4 regions of the Stenotrophomonas sp. YJH_SMC_135 genome follow, and region 3 is predicted to be linked to each of the others. Evidence: predicted binding sites of a transcription regulator. Region 3 holds the regulator's gene; each other region holds the start of a gene.
The links. The regulator FliA, encoded in region 3, starts transcription of late flagellar genes. The targets are predictions, from matches to a motif close to TAAAGTTTNNCNNNCNNNGGCCGATAA.
Positions count from the first base shown of each region.

Region 1 (5,824 bases), on a different contig from region 3:
AAGTCGAAGCTGGTGGGCCGGTTCGTCGAACCGGGCGCCGAGGCCGGTGCACATGCGCCGCTGCAGGATGGCGACGAACAACTGGGCTGGGTGCTGCGCAGCAAGGTGCGCTGCAAGCCGCTGTTCGTGGCCGGCGGCCATCGGGTCAGTGCCGATACCGCGCTGGACTGGGTGCAGCGCACGCTGCGCGGTTACCGGCTGCCGGAACCGACCCGGCTGGCGGATCGGCTGGCCTCGCGACGCGACGAATGACCGCACCGGGCATTCCCCGGTGCGGCTTTCATTTTCATTCAATGATGCACGTGGCCGCGATGGCCCTGCGCGTCCTCACCGTGGTCGTGGCCTTCATGGCCCTGCTGCGCGCCGCTCTTGGCCGACGCCGGTCCAGCGCAGGCTTCACCACAGTGGTCCGCTTCAATCTGCAGCGTCACGTGTTCGATGCCGAAGTCATCGTGCAGGCGCCCGCCCAGCTCACGGCGCAGCGCATCGGCGTCGGTGCCGTCGCGCATCACGATGTGCGCGGTCAGCGCCGGCGTGCTGGAGGCCAGCGCCCACACATGCAGGTCATGCACGTCCAGCACCGCAGCATGACCGGACAGGCTGTCGCGTACCTTGGCCACGTCCATGCCCTTGGGCACGCCTTCCAGCAGCACGTTGATCGCCTCGCGCATCAGCACGTAGGTGCGCGGCAGTACCCACAGGCCGATCAGCACCGCCAGGATCGGGTCGATCGGCTTCCAGCCGGTCCACTTGATCAACAACGCACCGGCGATCACCGCCACCGAGCCAAGCATGTCCGCCCACACTTCCAGGTAGGCGCCCTTCACGTTCAGGCTCTCGCCGCTGCCGGCCTGCAGCAGGCGCATCGAGATCAGGTTGATGACCAGGCCTGCGGCGGCGATCACCAGCATGCCCGAAGATGCGATCTCCTGCGGTTCGCGGAAACGACCGATCGCCTCCCACAGGATGTAGGCGGCGACCACGAACAGCATGGCGCCGTTGATCATCGCGCCCAGCGCTTCCAGGCGTGCATAGCCGTAGGTGCGGCGCGCGTCCGGCGGGCGTCGGCTCAACCGCACCGCGACCAGCGCGATCATCAGTGCCAGTGCATCGGTGGCCATGTGTGCCGCGTCGGACAGCAGCGCCAGGCTGTTGGTCCAGAACGCGCCCACCACCTCGATGACGAGGAAGGTGGAGGTCAGGCCGAGGGCCCACCACAAGGGTTTCTCGTGGCGGATCTGGGATGGCAGGTGATCGTGGTCGTGGCCCATGGCAACAGCTCCTTTGCGATGCGGTGCAGGCTACGCCGTGCTGGCGGGGGAGACTATTACGGTGTTTATAACATTGCAGCCCAGGCGATCCCTCACCGTGCATGGCCCGGCGCTACCGGAGCGTGGCCGGCAGCGCCAGGCCTGGCCTGGCGACCGCAGCGGACCGGCGTCCGCGTGCGGTCAGAACCCGAAGCGCAGGCTGGCCCAGTACGCGCGGCCCGGTTCGTTGTAGGTCGCCGCACCGGCATCGCTGCTGTTGGCCTCGCGGAACAGGCGCTTGTCGGCCAGGTTGTTCACGCCGAAGCCGAAGCTGACGGTCCCGGTCACCCTGTAGCGCGCGCTCACGCCCCAGATGTTGTAGGCACCGCGGTCCTGCAGCGCGATCGAGGGATCGCAGCTGCCGGTGCAGCGCGGATCATTGTTGATGTTGGCGGTGGCCGGCTTCTGCTTGCCGTAGAACGTGCCGGTCAGCAGCACCGACAGCTTGTCGGTGGCCTGCCAGTCCAGCATCGTGTTGACGGTGTACTTCGGGATCACCGACAGCGGCTGGCCGGTGCTCTTGTTCTCGTTTTCCACCATGTAGGTGAAGTTGTTGCTCCATTTCAGGCGGTTGCCCTGCTCGCCCAGCAGCGGGATCACCAGGTTGCCTTCAAGCCCCTGCACGATCGCCTTGGGCGCGTTCTCCCAGCGGAAGATGCGGCCCTTGGTGTCGGCGGTCAGGCCAATCTGGGTGTAGCCGGCCTGGATCTTGTCCTTGTAGTCGTTGTGGAAGTAGGTCAACGAGGCCTGCCAGCCGCTCTGCGGTGCCCACTCGATGCCCAGTTCCTTGTTCAGGCTGGTTTCCGCCTTCAGGTCCGCGTTGCCGCGCATGTAGCAACCGGCACCCAGGCTCGGCAGTGCATTCGGGCAGCCGTTGCCACGGGTGTAGTACAGATAGTCCGGATTGGACTGGTACAGGTTCGGCGCCTTGAACGCGCGGGCGATGCCGCCCTTCACCACCCAGTCGCTGTTGATGCGGAACTGCGCATTGAGGCTGGGGCTGGTGTTGTTGCCGAACTGGCTGTGGTGGTCGAAGCGCAGGCCCGGGGTGACGATCCAGCGCTCACCCAGGTAGATGTTGTCTTCGACGAACACTGCGGTGGTCTGCGCGTCGGCCTTGCCCCGCGCGCGATCGGCCGACAGCCCCGGGATGCCGCCGCCGCTGCTGCTGGACTGGCTCATCGAGTACGGGTCGGTCAGGCGGCTGTCCAGGTATTCAAAGCCCAGCGTCCAGATGTTCTCGGCGCTGCCCAGCGAGGTCGGGAAGCTCACTTCGCCATCCAGCTGGTAGTTGCGCAGGCGCGAGGTCGACCAGTCGGTGCCGTTGAAGCTGCCTTCCGGGCCACCGGCCAGGCCTTCATTGATGCGCGAGTTGTTGACCGCTTCCACCGCGGCGGTCACCCGCGAGGTCACGTCGCCCCAGCGGCCGCGATGGGTGATCGCGCCGGTGTTGCGGTACATGCGGTTGGTTTCCGCTTCGCCTTCGGCCAGCGCCGCCAGGTCAACGCCGGTCGAGGTACCGGTAGTGCTGACCGCGCGGTCACCGGCGTAGATGTTGCCCTGGCGGCTGGTGCCGGCTTCGAACTCCACCACCTGGTCGGTGGTGATGTCCCAGCGCAGCAACGCGTTGACGTCGCGGTTCTTGACACCCTCGCGGCCAGCCGGTGGCACCGCGTTCGGGTTGGTGGCGTACTGGCGGTTGAGGTCCAGTGAGTCGGCGTCGGTCTTGTTGAGGTTGCCGTACAGGCGGAACGACAGGGTGTCGGTCATCGGCCCGCTCAGCTGCAGGCCGACGCGCTCGCTGCCGCCTTCGGCGCTGTGCTCGGGCACCAGGCCATACAGGTCGACCGCTCCGGTCAGGTCGCCGGTCGGGCGCTTGGTGATGATGTTGACCACGCCGCCGGACGCACCGGAGCCATAGCGTGCCGCCGCAGGGCCGCGCAGCACTTCGATGCGCTCGATCATTTCCGCCGGCACCCAGTTGGTATCACCGCGGGTATTGCGCTCACCGCTACGGCCCATGCGCACGGCGTCACGCGCACCGATGCGCTTGCCGTCGACCAGGATCAGGGTGTTTTCCGGCCCCATGCCACGCAGGTCGATCTGGCGGTTGTTGCCGTACTGGCCCGAGGCGCTGTTGCCGGTGAGGTTGACGCCCGGCATGGTGCGCAGCAGCTCGGCGATGTCGTTGGCCGGCGGGCGCTTGGCGATGTCCTCGGCGGTGATGGTCGAGGTACCCAGTGCCTGGCGGGCAATCTGCGAGGCGGTGACATGCACCGTGTCGATATCGGTGGCATCGGTTCCGGCCTGGGCGGTCAGGGCGCTTCCCGCCAGCAGGGCGGCAACGGCGAGCGCCAGCGGGCGCGGCGAAAGGACAACGGCAGGAGACATGGTCTGGACCTTCTGGCAGGGCAACGGGGCCTCTGGCAAAGGGCTTGAGGCAACGACGAGGGGGAGGCGGAGCGTCGCTGCAGTCGCCTGCGGCCCGATCCGTGCGCGCATTCTCCCATCAATGCGAGTGATTCTCAAATGCGTTCACTCATTGCCGCCGCGGCGCCGACGTGCTTTGCGCGCCGTGCAACCCTGCATCGCGCATAAACTGACCGGCCAACCCGCCATCAACCGTGCGCCACCGCGGCCGATACCCGTGGTTTGCCGTACGCAGTCAGAGATCGACGTGGAACCACCCCAACTGGACGATGCCAGCCAACCGCTGGCCGAGGCCTGGCAGCACTGCCTGCAACAGGCCGGCCCTGCCGCCACCGCGCTGCTGCACGCCGCCGCCGCCGATGCCCCGCCGGCGCTGGCCCAACGCTTCTACGAAGTGCTGCTGCAGGACGGGCGTGCACGCCGCTTCCTGTCCCACGACCAGGTCAAGCAGCGCCTGCAGCCGGCCATGCAGCGCTGGCTGGTGCAGTTGCTGACCACCAATGCCGACGGTATTGCCGGCGCCGTTGCCTCGCAGCGGGTGATCGGCGATGTGCATGCCCGGGTCGGTATTCCGGTCGACCTGGTCACCCGCGGCGCGCGCGTGCTCAAGCACGAACTGTTCGTGCGCCTGCACGACGACGCGCCCGACAGTGCCACTGCGTTCGCCGCCATCGACTGCCTCAGCGCGATCATGGACATCGCCATGGAAGGCATGACCCTGGCCTATACCCATGCACGCGAGCGCTCGACCCGCGCCGATGCTGCGTACCGGCTGTTCTCGCTGGTGCAGAACGTCGGCACCGAACGCGAACGCCAGCGCGCACTGCTGCTGGACTGGGAGAACGCCCTGCTCTACGCGCTCGCTGGCCACGTACAGGCCAGCGACAGCGCCAGCCTGGCCACTTCCGAGTTCGGCCTGTGGTTCACCCACAAGGGCATCCCCAGCTTCGGCGAGAGCAGCGAGACCCGGCAGGTCGGCCAGCTGATGGCCCGCATCGACAGCAACCTGCAGCGGGCGAGCAACGATGCCCCGGCACAACGACTGGCGGTGCTGCCGGCCATCCGCGAGGACCTGGCCGCCATCCGCACCCTGATGACGCTGCTGTTCGAGCGCATCGGTGAGCTGGATGCCGGCAGCGATGCGCTGACCAACCTGCTCAACCGCCGCTTCCTGCCTACCGTGCTGCGCCGGGAGATCGAGCTGGCCACGCGCAACCGCACGCCATTCTCGCTGCTGCTGCTCGACCTGGATCACTTCAAGGCGATCAACGACGGCCACGGCCACGACGCCGGGGACCGCGCGCTGCAGCACGTCGCCGGCCTGCTCGGCCAGCTGACCCGCGGCAGTGACTACCTGTTCCGCTATGGCGGCGAGGAGTTCGTGGTGGTGCTGGTCGCGGCCAGCGAATCACAGGCCGCGGTGATCGCCGAAAGCCTGCGGCGGCAGATCGCGCAGTCACCGGTGGCATTGGCCAACGGCCAGGTACTGGCACTGACCGCCAGCATCGGCGTAGCCGGCCATGACGGCCACCCGGACTACGAGCGGCTGATGGCACGGGCCGATGCGGCGATGTACGAGGCCAAGCGCAGCGGCCGCAACCGCGTGGTAGTGGCCAGCGCGGACCTTGAGGAAGCCCCGGGGCGGCGTGCACTGCAGCGATGACGACAGGACAGGTAGAGTCGACCGCTGGTCGACTATCGCGCGCAGCGCGGGATTTTTCGCACGCGGGGCGAAGAGCAGTCGACTGACAGTCGACTCTACCGACAGTCGGCTCTACCGTTCCGCGCGCCAGCCGATGCATTGGACGCCACCACCCGCCATGCTGCCCACCACAGCAGCGCCAGCGCCGCGATGCCTGCACCCAGCAGGCACACCGCAGGCCAGCCATGCCGGGCCTGCATCCAGGGCCCGGCAGCCGCACCGGCACCACTGCCCACTGCATAGAACAGCATGTACAACGCCACCAGGCGCCCATGCTGTTCTGCCGGTGCACGCAGCAGCAGCGCCTGGTTCGATACGTGCAGTGCCTGCCCACCGAGGTCGAGCACGATCACGCCCAGCAGCAGCAACGACAGCGACTGCG
Region 1 covers NZ_JCAFVN010000001.1:485,630-491,453, reverse strand. The annotation lists gene nfi (deoxyribonuclease V) at 1-252, shown strand, start outside; gene AC5P98_RS02480 (cation diffusion facilitator family transporter) at 291-1,271, opposite strand; gene AC5P98_RS02475 (TonB-dependent siderophore receptor) at 1,452-3,701, opposite strand; gene AC5P98_RS02470 (GGDEF domain-containing protein) at 3,988-5,403, shown strand; gene AC5P98_RS02465 (MFS transporter) at 5,499-5,824, opposite strand, start outside.
Region 1: a site for FliA is predicted at 3,929-3,955, ahead of AC5P98_RS02470 (GGDEF domain-containing protein). Genes of this name have one in related genera too.

Region 2 (5,824 bases), on a different contig from region 3:
TGGCAGGGCGTGTTCGAGCACTTCCTGGCCGAGTACGCGGCCGGCCGCACCCCGAACCCGGACGTGCTGTGCAACCGTGAAGTGAAGTTCAAGCATTTCCTGGACGCCGCCCGCGAGCTGGGCGCCGAGCGCATCGCCACCGGCCATTACGCACGGGTGACCCAGCGCGGCCACCAGTGGCTGCTGCTGCGCGGCGCCGATCGATCCAAGGACCAGAGCTACTTCCTGCATCAACTGGGCCAGGAACAGCTGGCAGCCACCCTGTTCCCGATCGGCGACCTTGAAAAGAGCGACCTGCGCCGGATCGCGCGCGACGTCGGCCTGCCGACCCACGCCAAGAAGGACTCCACCGGCATCTGTTTCATCGGCGAGCGCGACTTCCGTGAGTTCCTCGGCCGCTACCTGCCGGCCAAGCCCGGCCAGATCCTCGACCCGGCCGACGGCAGCGTGATTGCCGAACACCCGGGCGTGTTCTATTTCACCCTGGGCCAGCGCGAGGGCCTGAACATCGGCGGCGTGCGTGGCCGCCCGGCCGCGCCGTGGTACGTGGTTGGCAAGGATGTGGCCAGCAACGTGCTGTACGTGGACCAGGACCGCGACAGCAAGTGGATGCTGTCCGACCGCCTGCGTTCGGAAACCGCGCACTGGATCGCCGGCTCACCGCCGGCACGGCGCTTCGAATGCACCGCCCAGACCCGCTACCGCCAGCCCGACGAGCCGTGTACGGTCCAGGTGCTGGACGATGGCAGCGTGCTGGTCACCTTTGCGCGCCCGCAGCGTGCCGTTACCCCCGGTCAATCGCTGGTGCTGTATGACGGTGATGTGTGCCTGGGCGGCGCGGTGATCGCCGCCACCGATGCGCCGCTGGAACAACGCCTGCGCACCACCCCCTCCCCTTTTGAGGTAATCGCTGCATGAGTTTCACTGTCGACGACCGCGTCCTGGCCTTGGCCGGCATTGCCCAGGCCCTGCAGCAGGTGCGCCGCATCGCCGATACCGGCCATTCCGACGCCGCCGCCGTGCGCACCGCCGTGGACAGCGTGTTCCGCGTCGATGCGTCCTCGCCGCAGGCGGTGTTCGGTGACCGTCATGCACTGAAGTCCGGCCTGCGCCTGCTGCACAACTACTTCCGCAGCCAGGGCCAGGACCCGATCCTGCCCAAGCTGGCCCTGTCGGTGCTGCAGCTGGAGCGCCGCTTCGTGCAGGATGGGGCGACCGTGAACAAGGTCGCCTCGGGCATCGAGCGCGCCCAGCGCCAGGCCACCGAACTGGGCGACAGTGGCCACCCGGACGTACTGGCCAACCTCGGCGGCCTGTATGCCGACACCATCAGCCACCTGAAACCGCGGGTGATGGTGCAGGGCAACCCGCACTACCTGGGCCAGGCCGGCGTGGTGGCGGAGATCCGTGCCCTGCTGCTGGCCGCGGTGCGTTCGGCGGTGTTGTGGCGCCAGCTGGGCGGCAGCTACTGGGACTTCCTGTTCAGCCGCAAGGCGATGATCGAGGCCGTGGACCGCCTGCTGGCCTGAGGGTGTGGGGTCAGAGCCCTTTTCCATGGAAAAGGGATCCGACCCCGTTGCGCCTGCCCAAGGGGTCGGATCCCTTTCCGGCACGGAAAGGGCTCTGACCCCGAGGCCGCCAAGGCGCCGGAAAACCGGCGCATTCAGAATGCACTTCGAGGCACATCGACGTTAAAGAGAAAGGGGGTACGGCCGATACATCCTCCGTGCACCTCCCGAGAACGTCCATGTACTCACGCATTTTCATCCGTCTGGCCGCCCCCCTGGCTCTGACCCTGCTGCTCCCCTTCGCCATCGGTTTCGAATGGCCGGCCGCCCTGCGCTGGGCGATCCTGACCACGATGACGCTGAGCTGGCTCGGCTTTGCGTGGTGGACCACCCGCGCCCAGGCACATCGTTCCCCCGAGCACGCCCGTGTCCTGCGCGAACAGGACCAGCTGCTGACCGAGCTGCGCAACTTCGTCGGCAACGAGATCGACGGTTCGCGTGGCGAAGTGGAACGCGCCCGTGACCTGATCCGCCAGGCCGTCTCCAGCCTGGGCGGCAGCTTCGATGCCATGAACCGCAAGTCGCGCCAGCAGAGCCAGGCCCTGTCGCGCATCGTCGACCGCGCCGGTGATGAAGGCAATGCCGGCCTCGACGTCGCCCGTTTCGCCCAGCACGCCAGCCATCGCATGGAACAGCTGGTGGAAGCGCTGGAACAGGTGAGCGGCCAGAGCAGCACCACCGTGCAGCACATCGACCAGATGGCGCAGCACCTGGATGGCATCTTCGCGCTGCTGGAAGACGTCAAGTCGATCGCCGACCAGACCAACCTTCTGGCGCTGAACGCGGCCATCGAAGCGGCGCGCGCCGGTGAAGCCGGTCGTGGCTTCGCCGTGGTCGCCGACGAAGTGCGCAACCTGTCCGAGCGCTCGACCACCTTCAACGAGCAGATCCGCAAGCTGGCGCACAGCTCCAAGGACGCCATCGCCAAGGTGCGCGAGACGGTTTCGCACATGGCCTCGCGCGATATGGACCGCTCCCGCGAAGCCCGCCAGGAAGCAGCAGCGATGCTCGACAACGTCGCGCAGATCAACGCCTCGCTGGGCGACGGCATGCGCGAAGTGTCCGAGTGCGCCCGTGCGATCGATGGCAGCGTGGCCGAAGCCGTGCGTGCCCTGCAGTTCGAAGACATCGCCACCCAGGCGCTGGGCGGCGTGCACACCCACCTGGACCGCCTGACTGCCATCAACCGCGAAGCGGTGGCCCTGCAGGAGCTGCTGCACCGCAATGGCGGCGTGTTCGACGAAGAGATCGCCAGCGCCCTGCAGCGCACCGGCAATCGCCTGCGCGAGCTGCGCAGCGAATGGGAACGCCCGCCGCACAAGCCCGTCGCCCAGCAGAGCATGGGCGCCGGCACCGTCGAGCTGTTCTGATCCTGATGTCCGCTGCCCTCGCCGGCAGCCCGCAAGGCCCCGGTTCGTCCGGGGCCTTTGCCTGTAACCCGCCATTGGATGCATCCTGTACGCGCACCATGACCCTGATCCGCGCCCTGCCCTCCCTCACCGATACCGAGCGCCCGCACAACGCGAGCGTGCGTGAGCAGCTGCAGCGGCTGGAAGACGTGGCCCGCGAGGAACTGCTCGAACTGCAGCAGCTGGCCGATGCGCGCCCCGCCCCCTCCCGAGCCGACGATGAACTGCTGGGCCTGGCATGGGACCTGGGCCTGGATGGCGGAGCCCTGAAGTAGATCCACGTCCTGCGTGGATGGGCCGTCCCGCATGGCATGATCCACCGGTCCCGTTCATGGAAGACCGATGGCCATCGCCCTGATCGCAGTGCTCCTCATCGAAGCCGTCCTTCTGATGGCCTGGGTGGCCGGCTATTTCAGCTGGGGCATCACCCTGTTCAACGAACGCATCGCGGCGTCACCGGCCATGCAGGCCCGGCTCTCGCTGGGCAGCCTGGAACGTGACCTGCCGCAGGACAGATGGCTGCAACTGGCCTTCCATGCGCTGCCCGATGGCAGCATGGCGTTCCGCGAGAGCTTCGCACCGAGCTTCGGCCTGCGCTACTTCCCGGTGATGCGTGGACGCATCGTTCTCAACGCGCGACGGCACGAGGTGCGGGTGATCGGCCTGTGCAGCTGGTTCGTGGCAATCCTGTCGCTGCTGCTGTTGCCGCTGGTGGCGATGCGCCCGATGGTGGCACCGATGCTGCTGGTGCTGCCGCTGTTCCTGGCCAGCTATCTGGTTCAGAAGCGACGCTATGCGGCCATCGTCGAGGCCCTGCGCATGCAGTTGAAGGCGGAGTTTCCCAGGTAGTTCCACGCCATGCGTGGATGATCGCGAGCGTCAGGGCATCCGTGCCGGCCAACGGTCGGCACCCACCAGAGCTGGGCGCACCAGAGTCAGACCACACCGCGCCGGCATCTGCCAGCGCAGATCCTCAGCGCACCAGCACCGCTTCGCCGCTGGCGTCGGTGCGCATCGGCGCCGGGCGCTGCTGGCGCAGCCACTGCGCCAGATCACGCGGGCTGAGCGGGCGCGAGTACAGGTAGCCCTGGATCTCGTCGCAGCCCTGGCGGCGCAGCATGTCTTCTTCCTGGTGGGTTTCCACGCCTTCGGCCACCACCTTCATGCCCAGCGCGTGGCCCAGGTGGACGATGGCCTGGGTGACTTCGGCCGTGCCCGAATCATGCAGCATGCCCTGCACGAAACTGCGGTCGATCTTCAGGCGCCCCACCGGGAAGCGGTTGAGGTAATTGAGGTTGGAGAAGCCAGTGCCGAAGTCATCCACCGCCAGCGGCACGCCGTGCCGTTCCAGCACGTCGAAGCAATGGCGCAGGATGTCGGTATCACGGATCAGCGCCGACTCGGTCAGCTCCAGTTCCAGCCGTTGCGGCGGCCAGCCATGGGCATGGCAGATCTCGATCACGCGCTCGGCGAAGCCGCGATCACGCAGCTGCACCGCCGACACGTTGACCGCGATGCGATCAAAGTGCAGTCCGGCACGGTCCCAGGCGGTCGCCTGGCGGCAGGCCTCGTTCAGCACCCAGTCGCCGATGCGCACGATCTCGCCGCACTTTTCGGCAATGGGAATGAACTCGGCCGGGCTGCAGTAGCCGATGCCGGGGCGGTGCCAGCGCAACAGTGCCTCGATCGCCGGTGGCTCGCCGTGGTGGGCGTGCAGCAGCGGCTGGTAGGCCAGGCTGAACTCGTCGCGCTCGATCGCCCCATGCAGGGCATGCTCGACGTCCAGCCGGCGCTGGATGCGGGCCAGGGCGTCCTGGCTGTAGTACTGGTAGGTGTTGCGCCCGGCTTCCTTGGCCGCATACATCGCGGCGTCGGCCGCGCGCAGCAGTGAGTCGAAATCGGTCTGCGCATCGCCCAGCATCGCGATGCCGACGCTGGCGCCGACTTTCAACGTGGTCTCGCCACGGCGCAGCGGCTCAGCCAGCGAGGCAATCAGCTTGCGGGCGACATGACCGGCATCTTCCGGCTCGGCCAGATCGCGCAGCACCACGATGAACTCATCGCCACTGAAGCGGCCGAACAGGTCGTTGTTGCGCAGGTTCTGGTGCAGGCGGGTGGCTGCGGCCTTCAGCAGCGCATCGCCGGTGGCGTGGCCGAAGCTGTCGTTGATGGTCTTGAAGCCGTCCAGGTCGATGAACAGCATGGCCAGCGAGGTACCGCGGTCGCGTGCTTCCTCGATGGCTTCGGCGGTCTGTTCGCCGAGCAGTACGCGATTGGGCAGGCCGGTCAGCAGGTCGTAGTGGGCCAGCAGTTCGATGCGCTCGTTGGCTTCGCGCTCGCGGGTGATGTCACGGAACAGGACAACGAACCGCGCCGGCAGGCCGTCACGGCGGTCCAGTTCGATCAGCACCTGCACCCAGACGCGCAGGCCGGACTGGCGGTAGAAGCACAGGTCCAGCTGCTCGGGCAGGCCGCCGTTGGCGATACGGGCGAGCGCCGCCTCGAACGCGTTGCGCGAGTCCTCCGTGTACAGCGCCAGCGCCTGGTCGAGGGTGATCGGTTCCTTGCGCAGGCCATGGATGCGGTAGCACTCCTCGGTCCATTGCATGCTGCGGGTCTGCACTTCGATCTCGCAGCCGCCGATGCGGCCCAGCGCGGAGACCCGGTTCAGCAGTTCGGTGCGCCAGCGGATCAACGCATCGGTCTGGTGCTGTTCGGTGATGTTCTGTACCTGGCCGAGCAGGCGCTTGGGTTGCCCGTCCATGTCCAGCAGCGGTTGCATCCATAGCCGCAGGTGCTGCGAAGGCTCATGGCCGCGGGTCAGCTCCAGCTCGAGGTTGGCAGCGC
Region 2 covers NZ_JCAFVN010000010.1:5,151-10,974, reverse strand. The annotation lists gene mnmA (tRNA 2-thiouridine(34) synthase MnmA) at 1-918, shown strand, start outside; gene hflD (high frequency lysogenization protein HflD) at 915-1,529, shown strand; gene AC5P98_RS20820 (methyl-accepting chemotaxis protein) at 1,748-2,938, shown strand; gene AC5P98_RS20815 (hypothetical protein) at 3,037-3,252, shown strand; gene AC5P98_RS20810 (hypothetical protein) at 3,320-3,826, shown strand; gene AC5P98_RS20805 (bifunctional diguanylate cyclase/phosphodiesterase) at 3,951-5,824, opposite strand, start outside.
Region 2: a site for FliA is predicted at 1,693-1,719, ahead of AC5P98_RS20820 (methyl-accepting chemotaxis protein). Genes of this name have one in related genera too.

Region 3 (5,824 bases):
TGTCGGTGTGGCCTTCCACGCGCACGCTGTTGGGCACGTCGCGCAGCACCTCGGCCAGGCTGGCCAGGGTCTGCCGCGCATGTACGTCCAGTGCGGCCGAGCCGGTGGGGAACAGGATGTCGCTGTTGATCTCGACCTCGATCCACAGTTCCGTGCGGCGCACGCTGATCATGCCGCGGTCGATCAGCGGCGCCAGTGCGGCGGTGAGCCGGTCGGCAATCGTGTTGAGCTGGCGCTCGGCACGGGCGATCTGCTCCTGGTTGTGCACCGACACCGGCATGCGCATCTGCGAAGCCATCGACGGCAGCAGCGTCGGGTCGTGCGAGGGCGCCGGCGCGGACGGTCCGATCTTGGTGCCGGACTTGATCACCGACGGGCTGTCCCAGCCGCCACCCTGCACCTGCTTGTTGCCCACCTGCACCGGATTGATCGTGCGCGGCGCGCCACCGAAGGCATCGGTGAGCGCGTCGGCCATGATCCGGTACTTGCCCTCGTTCACCGACGAGATCGCGTACATGACCACGAAGAAGGCGAGCAGCAGCGTCATCAGGTCGGCATAGGGGATCGCCCATGCTTCGTGGTTGGCGTGCTCTTCGTGGTGCTTGCGGCGGGCCATGTCAGTGCAGGAAGCCGGAGAGGTTGGTTTCGATGTTGCGCGGGTTCTCGCCCTGGGCGATCGAGATCAGGCCTTCGATGACCATTTCGCGGTCGCGCGTGTTGTGCGAGATCACGCTCTTGAGCTTGGCGGCGATCGGCAGGAACAGCAGGTTGGCCGAGGCGATGCCGTAGATCGTGGCGGTGAACGCCGCAGCGATGCCGTGGCCGAGCTTGCTCGGGTCGGCCAGGTTCTTCATCACCGCGATCAGGCCCAGCACGGCGCCGATGATGCCGAGCGTCGGTGCGTAGATGCCCATCGCTTCGAACACCTTGGCGCCGGCCTGGTCCTGGTGTTCCTGGCTGCCCAGTTCGATTTCCAGCATGTGCCGCATCGATTCGGGCTCGACACCGTCCACCAGCAACTGCAGGCCCTTGCGCAGGAACGGGTCCTGCTGCGCTTCCACCTGCGATTCCAGGCCGAGCAGGCCCTGGCGGCGGGCGATGTTGCTCCACTCGACGATCTGCTGGATCAGTTCGCGGCGATCGCTGTGCGGCGGGCGCACGACCCAGCGCACGATCTTGAACGCATGCTTGAACACCGCCGGCGAGGTGTGCAGCAGGATCGCGGCAACGGTGCCGACGATGACGATCACGAACGCCGCAGGCGACCACAACGACGCCAGGCCGGCGCCCTTGAGGATGCTGCCACCGACCAGCGAGGCCAGGGCGAGAAAGAGTCCAATGAGGCTGAGTCTATCCATGGATCCGGTATCGGCTTGTATGAATGGGACTTGAGACACCGGTACGGGCTACTGGTGCGACTTCACGGTTTTACGGGTTCAGCAAGCGGGTCAGTCGTGCTGGCTGCGCAGGCCATCCACATCCAGGATCAGCGCCATGCGACCATCGCCGATCAAGGTTGCACCGGCGTAACCGCGCAGGCCGCGCAGGGCCTTCGGCAGTGGCTTGATGACCACTTCCTCGCGCCCACGGACCTGGTCCACGACCAGGCCGAAGCGCGCTTCGCCGGCCTGCAGCACCACGATGGTCAGCAGGGTCGATGCGGCCGGCGTCACATCCAGCCACTGCCGCAGATCGACCAGCGGCAGCGTGTGCGAACGGCGGTCGAGCACGGCACGGCCATCGAACCAGCCCAGCGAGGTGCGCGGCGCGTGCAGCACCTCCATCACGCGCGCCAGCGGCAGCGCATAGACGTCCTCGCCGGCCTGCACCAGCAGGGTCGGCAGGATCGCCAGGGTCAGCGGCACGCGGATCAGGAAGCGGCTGCCGCGGCCCAGCTCCGACTGGATCTGGATCTGCCCGCTGAGTTCGCGGATGCGCGACTGCACCACGTCCATGCCGACGCCGCGCCCGGAAATATCCGTGACCTGCTGCTTGGTCGAGAAGCCGGGCAGGAACACCAGGTGCAGGCACTCCTCGCTGCTCAGGCGGGCGGCGGCTTCCGGATCGATCAGGCCCTTCTCGCGTGCCTTCGCGCGCAGCTTTTCCGGATCGATGCCGGCGCCATCGTCCTGCACCTCGATGCTGACGTAGTCACCTTCCTGCTGCGCCGACAACCGCACATGGCCCATCCGCGGCTTGCCCTGCGCTTCGCGCAGGTCGGGCATTTCCACGCCATGGTCGATGGCGTTGCGGACCAAGTGCACCAGCGGGTCGGCCAGCGCTTCGACCAGGTTGCGGTCGAGCTCGGTCTCCGCGCCGATCAGCTCCAGGTCCACTTCCTTCTTCAGCGAGCGGGCGACGTCGCGGGCGACCTTGGGGAAGCGCGAGAATACCTTGCCCACCGGCTGCATGCGGGTGCGCATCACCGCCGACTGCAGGCGCGCGGTGGCGATGTCCAGGGTGGACACGGCGCGGTCCAGCTCCTCGTCGCGCAGGCGCGCACGCAGGGTCTTGAGCCGGTTGCGCGACAGCACCAGTTCGCCGATCAGGTTGACGATCGCATCCAGGCGCTTGGTGTCCACGCGCACGGTGTGTTCGGCTTCGGCCAGCGGCTTGGCGGCCGGCTTGGCCACCGGTGCCGGTGCGGCCGCCGGGCGCGGGGCGGCGATCGGTGCCGGCGCCACCGCAGCTGCGGGCCTGGCGCCGGGTGCGGCGCCGCCGTGCAGCTGGTCGAGCAGGGCTTCGAACTCATCTTCGCTGATCAGGCCGTCGTCGGCCTTCTTTGCCGGCGCCACCGCAGTCGGTGCGTTGCCACCGTGCAGCTGGTCGAGCAGCGCCTCGAACTCGTCGTCGGTGATCAGGTCGCCGGCACCGGCCGTCGGTGCGGCGGCAGCGGCGGCAGGCGCTGCTGCACCTCCATGCACGTCGAACTGGGCGATCAGGTCCGGCGGTGCATAGCCCGGCTCGGTGCCGGAAGACACGGCATCGAGCATCGACTGCAGGTAGTCCAGCGATTGCTGGGCGGCGTCGAAGTGATGGGCCTGCAGCACGGCCTGGCCGGCACGTGCAGCGCCCAGCGCTTCTTCAGCGGCGTGGCACAGCTCGACCATGGCGGTGACACCGAGGAAACCCGCGCCGCCCTTGAGCGTGTGGTAGCCCCGGAACACCGCGTTGAGCTGTTCGGTGTCCTGCGGTGCCTGCTCCAGCGACACCAGCTGTTCGCCGAGGCGATCCAGGATTTCCTGTGCCTCGATGATGAAATCGGCAGTGATGTCGTCGGATACCGCGCTCATGCTTACAGCCCCAGATCCGACAACAGGTCGTCGGCGTCGTTCTGCGAGACCGCGTGGCGGTCCAGTCCCTTCAGTGCCGGCCCGGCCAGTTCCGGGTCGGTGCGATGCTGTTCCGGCGGCAGGCCGAGCGCGCCGAAGCCTTCATGCACGCGGCGGACGATGCCGACCACGCGACGGATGATCTGCCCGGTCAGGTCCTGGTAGCTCTGGGTCAGTGCGATCTCGGTCAGGTTGTGGCGGATGCGCTCCAGCTGCGCGTCCTGGCCTGGCTGCAGGCCTTCGGCGCGCAGCTGCTCGGTCAGACTGCGGCATTCCTCGGCCAGGTCCAGGGTGCGGTGGGTGGCCTGTTCGGTCATCGCCACCACGTGGTCCAGGCGTGCGCACGCATCGTCCAGTTCGCCGGCCTCGCTGGGCACGGTCGGCAGTTCGCCCAGGGCCTGCCCCAGCTCGCGGGCCAGCCGCGAGAGGCCACTCATCATCGGCTGCGTGCGCAGCGCGACCAGTCCGTCGATGCGTTGCCGCCAGGCGGCTTCGTCACCGGACTCCAGGGCATCCAGGGCTTCCTGCAGGCGCAGGGCGAGGGCGTTCTTGTCGACCGTGGTATCCATCAGGCGCTGGCCGCCAGGCGTTCGAAGATCTTGCCCAGCTTCTCTTCCAGCGTCTGCGCGGTGAACGGCTTGATGATGTAGCCGTTCACGCCGTTCTGGGCCGCTTCGATGATCTGCTCGCGCTTGGCTTCGGCGGTGACCATCAGCACGGGCAGGGTCTTCAGCTTGGCGTCGGCACGGATCGCCTTGAGCAGTTCGATGCCGGTCATCACCGGCATGTTCCAGTCGGTGACGACGAAATCGAAGGGCTGGCTCTGCAGCAGCGACAGCGCGGCATGCCCGTCCTCGGCTTCGGCGGTGTTGGTGAAGCCCAGATCGCCCAGCAGGTTCTTGACGATTCGACGCATGGTCGAGAAGTCGTCGACGATGAGGATGCGCATGTTCTTGTTCAAAGCAGAGTTCCTTTGTTGTTCATTCCGGGCGGCCGGGGGCAGTCGCCTCGGGGATGTTCATTCTTCCAGGCCGGCGTCGACGGCCTCGAAAATCTTCAGGCGGCCGCGCAGGCGCAGCACGGCCTGGCCATGGATCTGGCAGACCCGCGACTCGCTCACGCCGAGCACCGCGCCGATCTCCTTCAGGTTCAGCTCCTGCTCGTAGTACAGCGAGAGCACCAGCTGTTCGCGCTCGGGCAGGTGGCCGATGGCCTTGCCCAGCTCGCGACCGAACTCGCCGCGCTCCAGCACCTGCTGCGGGGTCGGGCCGCCCTGGGCGACGGTATCCAGTTCGCCCTGGTCTTCGATGCGCGACTCCAGGCTCAGCACCTGGCCACGTGCGGCGTCTTCCATCAGCCTCAGGTACTCGGGCAGCGGCATCTCCATCGCGGCGGCCACTTCGGTGGCGCTGGCGGCACGGCCCGTGCTCTGTTCCAGGCGGCGGATGGTGGCGGCGGCGTCGCGTGCACGGCGGTGCACCGAGCGCGGCACCCAATCGCCACGGCGGATCTCGTCGATCATCGAGCCGCGGATGCGGATCGAGGCATAGGTCTCGAACGAGGCGCCCTGGTCGGCGTCGTAGCTGCGCGAGGCTTCGATCAGGCCCATCATGCCGGCCTGGATCAGATCATCGACTTCGACGCTGGCCGGCAGGCGCGCGGCCAGGTGGTGGGCGATGCGTCGCACCAGGTCCGAATGCTGGGCGATGACCTCGTTGGCCGCCGAGCGCTGGACTTCCCTGTACTGGTGGGCTGCGCCTTTCATGCGGCCACCCCACGCTGCTTGAGGATGCGTTCGAGGAAGAACTCGACGCCACCGCGCGGTTCGGTCGGTGCCTGCCAGCGCGCGGTGCGGCGTGCGATCTCGGTGATCGCCAGCGCCGACGGGCTGGACGGATAGGCCTTCACCACCGGCTGCTGGCGCTGCACCGACAGGCGCAGCCAGTCATCCTGCGGCACGCAGCCCAGGTAGTTCAGCGAGACATCGGCGAGGAACTTCTCGCAGACGCGGGTCAGCTTCTCGTACAGCACGCGGCCCTCGTTCGGGTCGCGCACCATGTTGGCCACCACCTGGACGCGGTCCACGCCGCGCTCGCGCGACAGCACCTTGATCAGTGCGTAGGCGTCGGTGATCGAGGCCGGTTCGTCACAGACCACCACCACGGTGTCCTGCGCGGCCTGGCAGAAGGTCAGCACGCCGTCGGTGATGCCGGCGGCGGTATCGACCACCATGATGTCCAGCTCGCGTTCCAGTTCGGAGAACACGTTGACCAGGCCGACATGCTCGGCCGGGGCAAGCTCGGCCATGTGCCGGCGGCCGGAAGCGGCCGGGACCACCAGCACGCCGTTCGGGCCTTCGACGATGACGTCGTCCAGCGAGCAGCGGCCGGCCACCAGGTCGGCCAGCGTAAAGGTGGGGTTCAAGCCCAGGATCACGTCGATGTTGGCCAGGCCGAGGTCGGCGTCCAGCAGCAGCGTGCGCTTGCCCATGC
Region 3 covers NZ_JCAFVN010000012.1:7,194-13,017, forward strand. The annotation lists gene motD (flagellar motor protein MotD) at 1-616, opposite strand, end outside; gene AC5P98_RS21465 (flagellar motor protein) at 618-1,358, opposite strand; gene AC5P98_RS21470 (chemotaxis protein CheA) at 1,449-3,293, opposite strand; gene AC5P98_RS21475 (protein phosphatase CheZ) at 3,296-3,901, opposite strand; gene cheY (chemotaxis response regulator CheY) at 3,901-4,293, opposite strand; gene AC5P98_RS21485 (RNA polymerase sigma factor FliA) at 4,351-5,097, opposite strand; gene AC5P98_RS21490 (MinD/ParA family ATP-binding protein) at 5,094-5,824, opposite strand, start outside.

Region 4 (5,824 bases), on a different contig from region 3:
GCACGGCATCGCTGCCCACCAGATCTTCGGCCTCGCGCTCGAGTTGCTGCAGCAGTGCCGGATTGACGTAGGCCACCTGGCCCTCGGCATCGATCACCATCAGCCCGGTCTGCGCACTGTCCAATGCCTGCCGCACACGGGTGTTGCCGCGCGCCACGGCACGCTCGGTCTCGATGCGCGCGCGCAGGCGCTGCTGCATGTCGACCAGGCGCTGCGCCAGCTGGCCGATTTCATCGTTGGCGTTGTAGACGCACAGGGTGGTGTCGAGTCGGTCGTCGGCGATGTCGCTGGCGAAGCGCAGGGTGTCCTGGATCGGCTGGCGCACCGCACGCCGCACCAGCACCAGGCTGGTGATCAACACACCGGCGACCAGCAGCAGGGTCACCGCGAACAGCACGCTCATGGTGCGTGCGCCGGCCTGCTGGCGCGCCTGTGCCTTGGCCAGCGCCGCCACCTGGGCCTGCTGGAAGGCGGCCAGCGCCGGCGCCACGCCGGCGGCGGTATCCAGCAGCGATTGCGCCTCTACATCCAGGCCCACGCGGGCGGCGGTATAGCCCAGCAATGCGGCCTGATAGGCCTCCATGCCGTTGCGAAGGGCATCCTGCGCATCGGTCGGCAGGCCCACCAGTGCGAGATCGAACGGCAGCTTTTCTTCGCTCGCACGGTCGGCATGGGTGGAGTCGCCATCGAGCAGCAGCAGTGCCTCCTGTCGGCGCATCTTCTGCAGGGACAACGCCAACGAAGGCCGCTGCAACGCATCCACCTGCGCCTGCAGGGCGTCGGCGGCCTGCTGCAATTGCGCGGCGAGGCCGGCATCGCCACGACCCATCTCATCGACGCGTTCGAACAGGGCGGCCACACCCTGCGAGAACGCGCCGGCGGCTTCGGTCAGTGCCTGCAGCGCCTCGCGCCGGCCGGGATCCATCGGCATCGCGCGCAGCGCCTGAAGATCGGCCTGGAGCGCCTTCTGCGTCGCCAGCAGCTGCGCGCGGTCGGCATCGTCGAAACTACGTGCATACTGGGTCTGCAGACGACGCGCCTCGGCCACCTGCGTGGCCACGCTCGCGGCCAGATCGCTGCCGTGCTGGTAGCTGGCCTGGCTGCGCGCCGCCTGCGTGCTGGCATGGCCGGTCCAGGCGTAGACGGCGGCGATCGCGATCAGGCCCAGCCCACAGACCCACAGGGTCGCCTTGAGCTTGCTGGCCACACTGAGCCGATGCGGCTGCAGCCACAGCAGCAGGCCGGGGGACGCCGAGCGCAGTGCGGCAAGCCGCATGCTCAGGGACCGGAGGTGGGGGACGACGGCCGACATGACAGGCTCCAGGCGGAAGGACGCACCTGTATCGGCGGGAAATGGCGCAACTTTAGGGCGCTCCTGGTTCACTCCCACCGATTGCTGGCGGACGCGGCCTTTGTACCCGGCACAGGCGACGGGGGGATGACACCCGCGCAATGCTTGACCTCAACCCCGGTTGGGGGAGCACAGTAGATCTCCCTCCCCCGCCCGGCGCGCGCATGACGACGCTCGATGTCCCCCGCTACCTGCAACGCCTGCAGCTGGATGCACCGCCACCGCTGACGCTGGCGGGCCTGACCCTGCTGCAGCAGCGCCACAACGCACTGCTGCCGTTCGAAACCCTCAGCTGCCTGCTGCGCGATGCAGTACCGATCGACCTGGACAGCGTGCAGCGCAAGCTGCTCGACGACCGTCGTGGCGGCTACTGCTTCGAACTCAACGGCGGCCTGCTGGCACTGCTGCAGGCGCTGGGCTTCGATGCACAGCCGTTGAGCGCGCGCGTGCTGCTGGCCGCCCAGGACGGCGAACTGACCGCACGCACCCACCTGCTGCTGCGCGTGCAGGTGGACGGCGATGACTGGCTGGTGGATGCCGGTTTCGGCAGCCTGACCCCGACCGTGCCGCTGCGGCTGCATGATCCGCAGCCGCAGGCCACGCCCCACGAGCGCTTCCTGTTGCAGCGCCTGCCCGGCGAAGGGGATTTCGTGCTGTCCGCCGAGTCCGGCGATGGCTGGCGGGCGATGTATCGCTTCGACCTGCACGCGCCGGCACCGATCGACAACGTCGTGGGCAACTGGTACGTGTGCACCCATCCCGATTCCAGTTTCCCCGGCCAGCTGCGTGCATCCCTGACCGGGCCGGACTGGCGACGCACCATCGGCAGCGGCAACTACACCGAGTACCGTCCCGGCCAGGCACCGGACAAGCGTCCGCTGCACGATGTGGGCGACGTGCGCGAAGTGTTGCAGCAGCGCTTCGGCATGCAGCTGCCGGACGACCCACGGCTGGACCCGGCGATCAACGACTGGCTGCAGCGCTCGCGCGCCGCGCCCTTGTAGAGCCGAGCCCATGCTCGGCTGCTGTTGGCCCAGCCGCTCCAGCTCAGCCGAGCATGGGCTCGGCCCTAAAGAACCACGCGCGCCTGCAGCGCAATGCGATTGCCTTCGCTGTCGGCGATCTCGGCCACGCGCCAGTCACCGGCATCGGCCGGGCCGAAGCGCAGCTCGGCCCCGGCCTGCAGCGCACGCTCGAGGCTGGCATCCAGGTCATCAACCCCGATGTAGATGCGCGCACCGTGGACGGAGGGCAGATAGTCGGCCCCCCGCACCAGCGCCATGCTGGCACCGGTGGCCTCATCGGCAAACGGCAGGTAGGCCATCCTGCAGTCGTGCAGCAGGATCGGTTCGTCCACCGCCACCTGCAGCCAGTGCTGGTAGAACGTGATGGCCCGGCCCAGGTCAGTGACCGGTATCTCGACGTGCAGGATGGGGTTCATGTCCGCAGGATAACCGGATGCTGACACTGCCTTGCAGGTCCGTACTGGCATGCTGGACCGCCCTTTCCCCGCGGAGTCCTGCATGTCCCTGGCCGATCATCGTGGTGCGCTGGCACCGCTGGGCTTCCTGCGCGTGGCCATCAACCTGGGCAATCCAGTACTGGCGCAGGGGGACGCGCGCTCACCGCGCGGGCCGTCACTGGAACTGGCCACGGCATTGGCGCAGCGCATGGGCGTGCAGGCACGCTTCACCTGCCACGACGCCGCGGCCGCGGTGGTCGCTGCAGCCAGCAAGGATGCCTGGGACCTGGCCTTCCTGGCCATCGATCCGGCGCGCGCCGACCGCATCGCCTTCAGCGCCCCCTATGTGGAGATCGAAGGCACCTACCTGGTGCGCGAGGACAGCCCTGCGCAGCAGGTGGCCGACCTGGACCGCGATGGTCTGCGCATCGCGGTCGGTCGTGGCGCCGCCTACGACCTGTTCCTCAGCCGCGAACTGCGCCACGCCATGATCGAGCGGGCCGAGACGTCGGCCGCTGCCATCACCCTGTTCGATCTGCAGCGCCTGGATGCCGCCGCCGGCGTGCGCCAGCCGCTGGCCGCCTGGGCGCAGGCGCATCCCGGCCACCGCGTGCTGGCCGACCGTTTCACCGTGATCCAGCAGGCGGTCGCGGCGCCGGCCTCGCGCCCGGCCGATGCATTGCAGGCGCTGTTCGAGGAAGTGGAGGCGATCAAGGCAGGCTCGTTGCTGGGCGAAGCCTTCGCCCGTGCCGGGCAGGCGGTTACGTTGGTACGGTGACCGCGGGACACACGCGGTCGAGCATGGCTCGACGCTATAAATGCGCGTCTGCCATGTGCCGGACGTGCTCGGCCGCCTGAGCGTGCAGCCAGTCGCGGAAGGCCAGGAAGCCGCGATGGCGGGCCGAGCGCTGCGGGTAGACCAGCCAATGCGGCCAGGCGGTTTTCAGTCGCAGGCTGGACAGCGCCACCAGTTGGCCGGAATCCAGCAGCAGGCGCGCCCGCGTCACCCGTCCCAGCGCTACGCCCACCCCGTCCAGCGCCGCACGGTGATGCGCCTCCGAATCATCCAGCACCGCCACGAAGCGCGGCGGCGGGTTCTGCCCACTCAGCGCGAACCAGGCGCCCCACGCGCCATCGGGATCCCCCAGCAGCGGCCACTGGTTCAGCGGCACGCGGTCGATCCCTCCCATGCGTTCGATCAGCGCCGGGCTGGCCATCGGCAGCAGCCACTCGTCGAACAGCGGCTCCACCACCAGGCCCGGCCACTGCCCGCTGCCCAGCCGCAGCGCGGCGTCGAACTGGCGCTGTCGCTCGAAGTCAATCAGGCGTTCACTCGACTGCAGGTTGATCTCGATCTGTGGATGCTCGGCAACGAAGTGCCCCAAGCGCGGCACCAGCCACGCCGACGCCATCGACGGTACCGCGCTGATCGTCAGCACGTGCTCGGCGCGTGCGGCATAGGGCTGGAAGGCCTCGTTGATCGCATCCAGATGCGGGCCGACCTGGTCGAGCAGGCGCTGCCCTTCCAGGGTGAGGGTGACGCCGCGTGGCTGGCGGACCAGCAGTGGCTGCCCCAGCCGCTCTTCCAGCTGGCGCATCTGATGGCTGAGCGCACTGACGGTCAGGCTCATCGACGCCGCTGCGCGTGACAGGTTGCCCAGCCGCGCGGCGGCCACGAAGCCCTGCAGGGCGTGAAGGGGCGGACGGGACATCAGGCTTGAATTCCTCTCAAGGCATGCTTGCGGAAATGTCGCTTTTTCCCGGTCAATGCTGCCCGTATCGTGCAATCCACTCAAGTGGAGGGACGCTCATGAACATCTACGGCAGCCTGTTGTTCCTGCAGGGCCACGTGGCCAACGCCGAACTGGCCCGGCAGCTGGCCTGCCCGTCCACCGGCTCCCCCACGGGTGCGCCGCAACCGGCCGCGCCGGTTCAGAAACCGCGTGGCCGTTGAACACGGCTCAACCTGCATACCAACGCTGGACGTGTTCAGGCAGCCATGGCATTGGGTCGATATCCAGCGCCCGGCAACCGTCGAGGGTGTCACGCAGCACGCGCTCGCCGGGGCCACCGGGCATGCGCAGGCCATCCTCTTCCGGAAGCTGCACCGCCGCCCAGTCGTGCAGCCGGTCCATGCGCAGGCGCTGGGCGGCCTGCAGCCAAGCCTTGAGCTGGAAACAGCGATAGCCCTGTGCGCCCAACGCATCAACCGCGAGCGACAACGCCTGGTTGGCACCACGCACCCATTCGGTGCGACCTCCGGCCTTGTCCTGGACCGTCATCGGCGCCGGCGCGCGGTGCGCCTTGAACGGCGAACGCAGCTGCAGCTCCAGATCACGCGCATCGCGCTCGCTCTCCGCTTCCACCAGCGTACCGGCATCAAGGTCGAAGAACTCGAACCAGCGCCGGTGCAATGCGCTGATGCGCCCGAGCGGATCGCGTGAAAAGCCGATCTTCGCGTAGTCCTCCCACGCACAGGGGAAGACGTAGGCGAAGACACGACCGTCGATGCGGATATGCGGCTGCATGTGCGCAGGCTGCCTCCACTGCAGCCCGGGCGCAACCGGGCGTTGCGGTGGGCGCCGCAGGGCTTTGGCAGTACGGCTTCATGCAGCCGCTTCGGACTATCCTCGCTGGCTGTCGCTGTCATCACCGCCACCATGCCTGCTCCTGCGCCTGCCCACCTGCCGGTCTCGTCCATCACCCTGGAAGCGGCAACCTTCGCGGTGGTCCACCAGCACAACGCGGACATCGCGCGGCAACCGGCCTCGCTGACCAAGCTGATGACCGCCTACGCCGCTTACGGATGCGTCGAAGAGAACGGTGGCACGTGGGACCAGGCGGTCACCATCGCCGCCGAGGATGTGCATGCCGTAGCCGATGATGAAACACGCATGGGCCTGGTGCCCGGCGAAACGGTCACGCTGGCGCGCCTGCTGGAAGGGTTGATGATCGTCTCCGGCAATGATGCGGCGCTGGCCATCGCACGCCATCTGGACGGATCACAGCCT
Region 4 covers NZ_JCAFVN010000002.1:232,754-238,577, reverse strand. The annotation lists gene AC5P98_RS07645 (methyl-accepting chemotaxis protein) at 1-1,312, opposite strand, end outside; gene AC5P98_RS07640 (arylamine N-acetyltransferase family protein) at 1,516-2,355, shown strand; gene AC5P98_RS07635 (VOC family protein) at 2,421-2,792, opposite strand; gene AC5P98_RS07630 (transporter substrate-binding domain-containing protein) at 2,875-3,591, shown strand; gene AC5P98_RS07625 (LysR substrate-binding domain-containing protein) at 3,626-4,525, opposite strand; gene AC5P98_RS07620 (hypothetical protein) at 4,624-4,767, shown strand; gene AC5P98_RS07615 (GIY-YIG nuclease family protein) at 4,775-5,341, opposite strand; gene AC5P98_RS07610 (D-alanyl-D-alanine carboxypeptidase family protein) at 5,474-5,824, shown strand, end outside.
Region 4: a site for FliA is predicted at 1,341-1,367, ahead of AC5P98_RS07645 (methyl-accepting chemotaxis protein). Genes of this name have one in related genera too.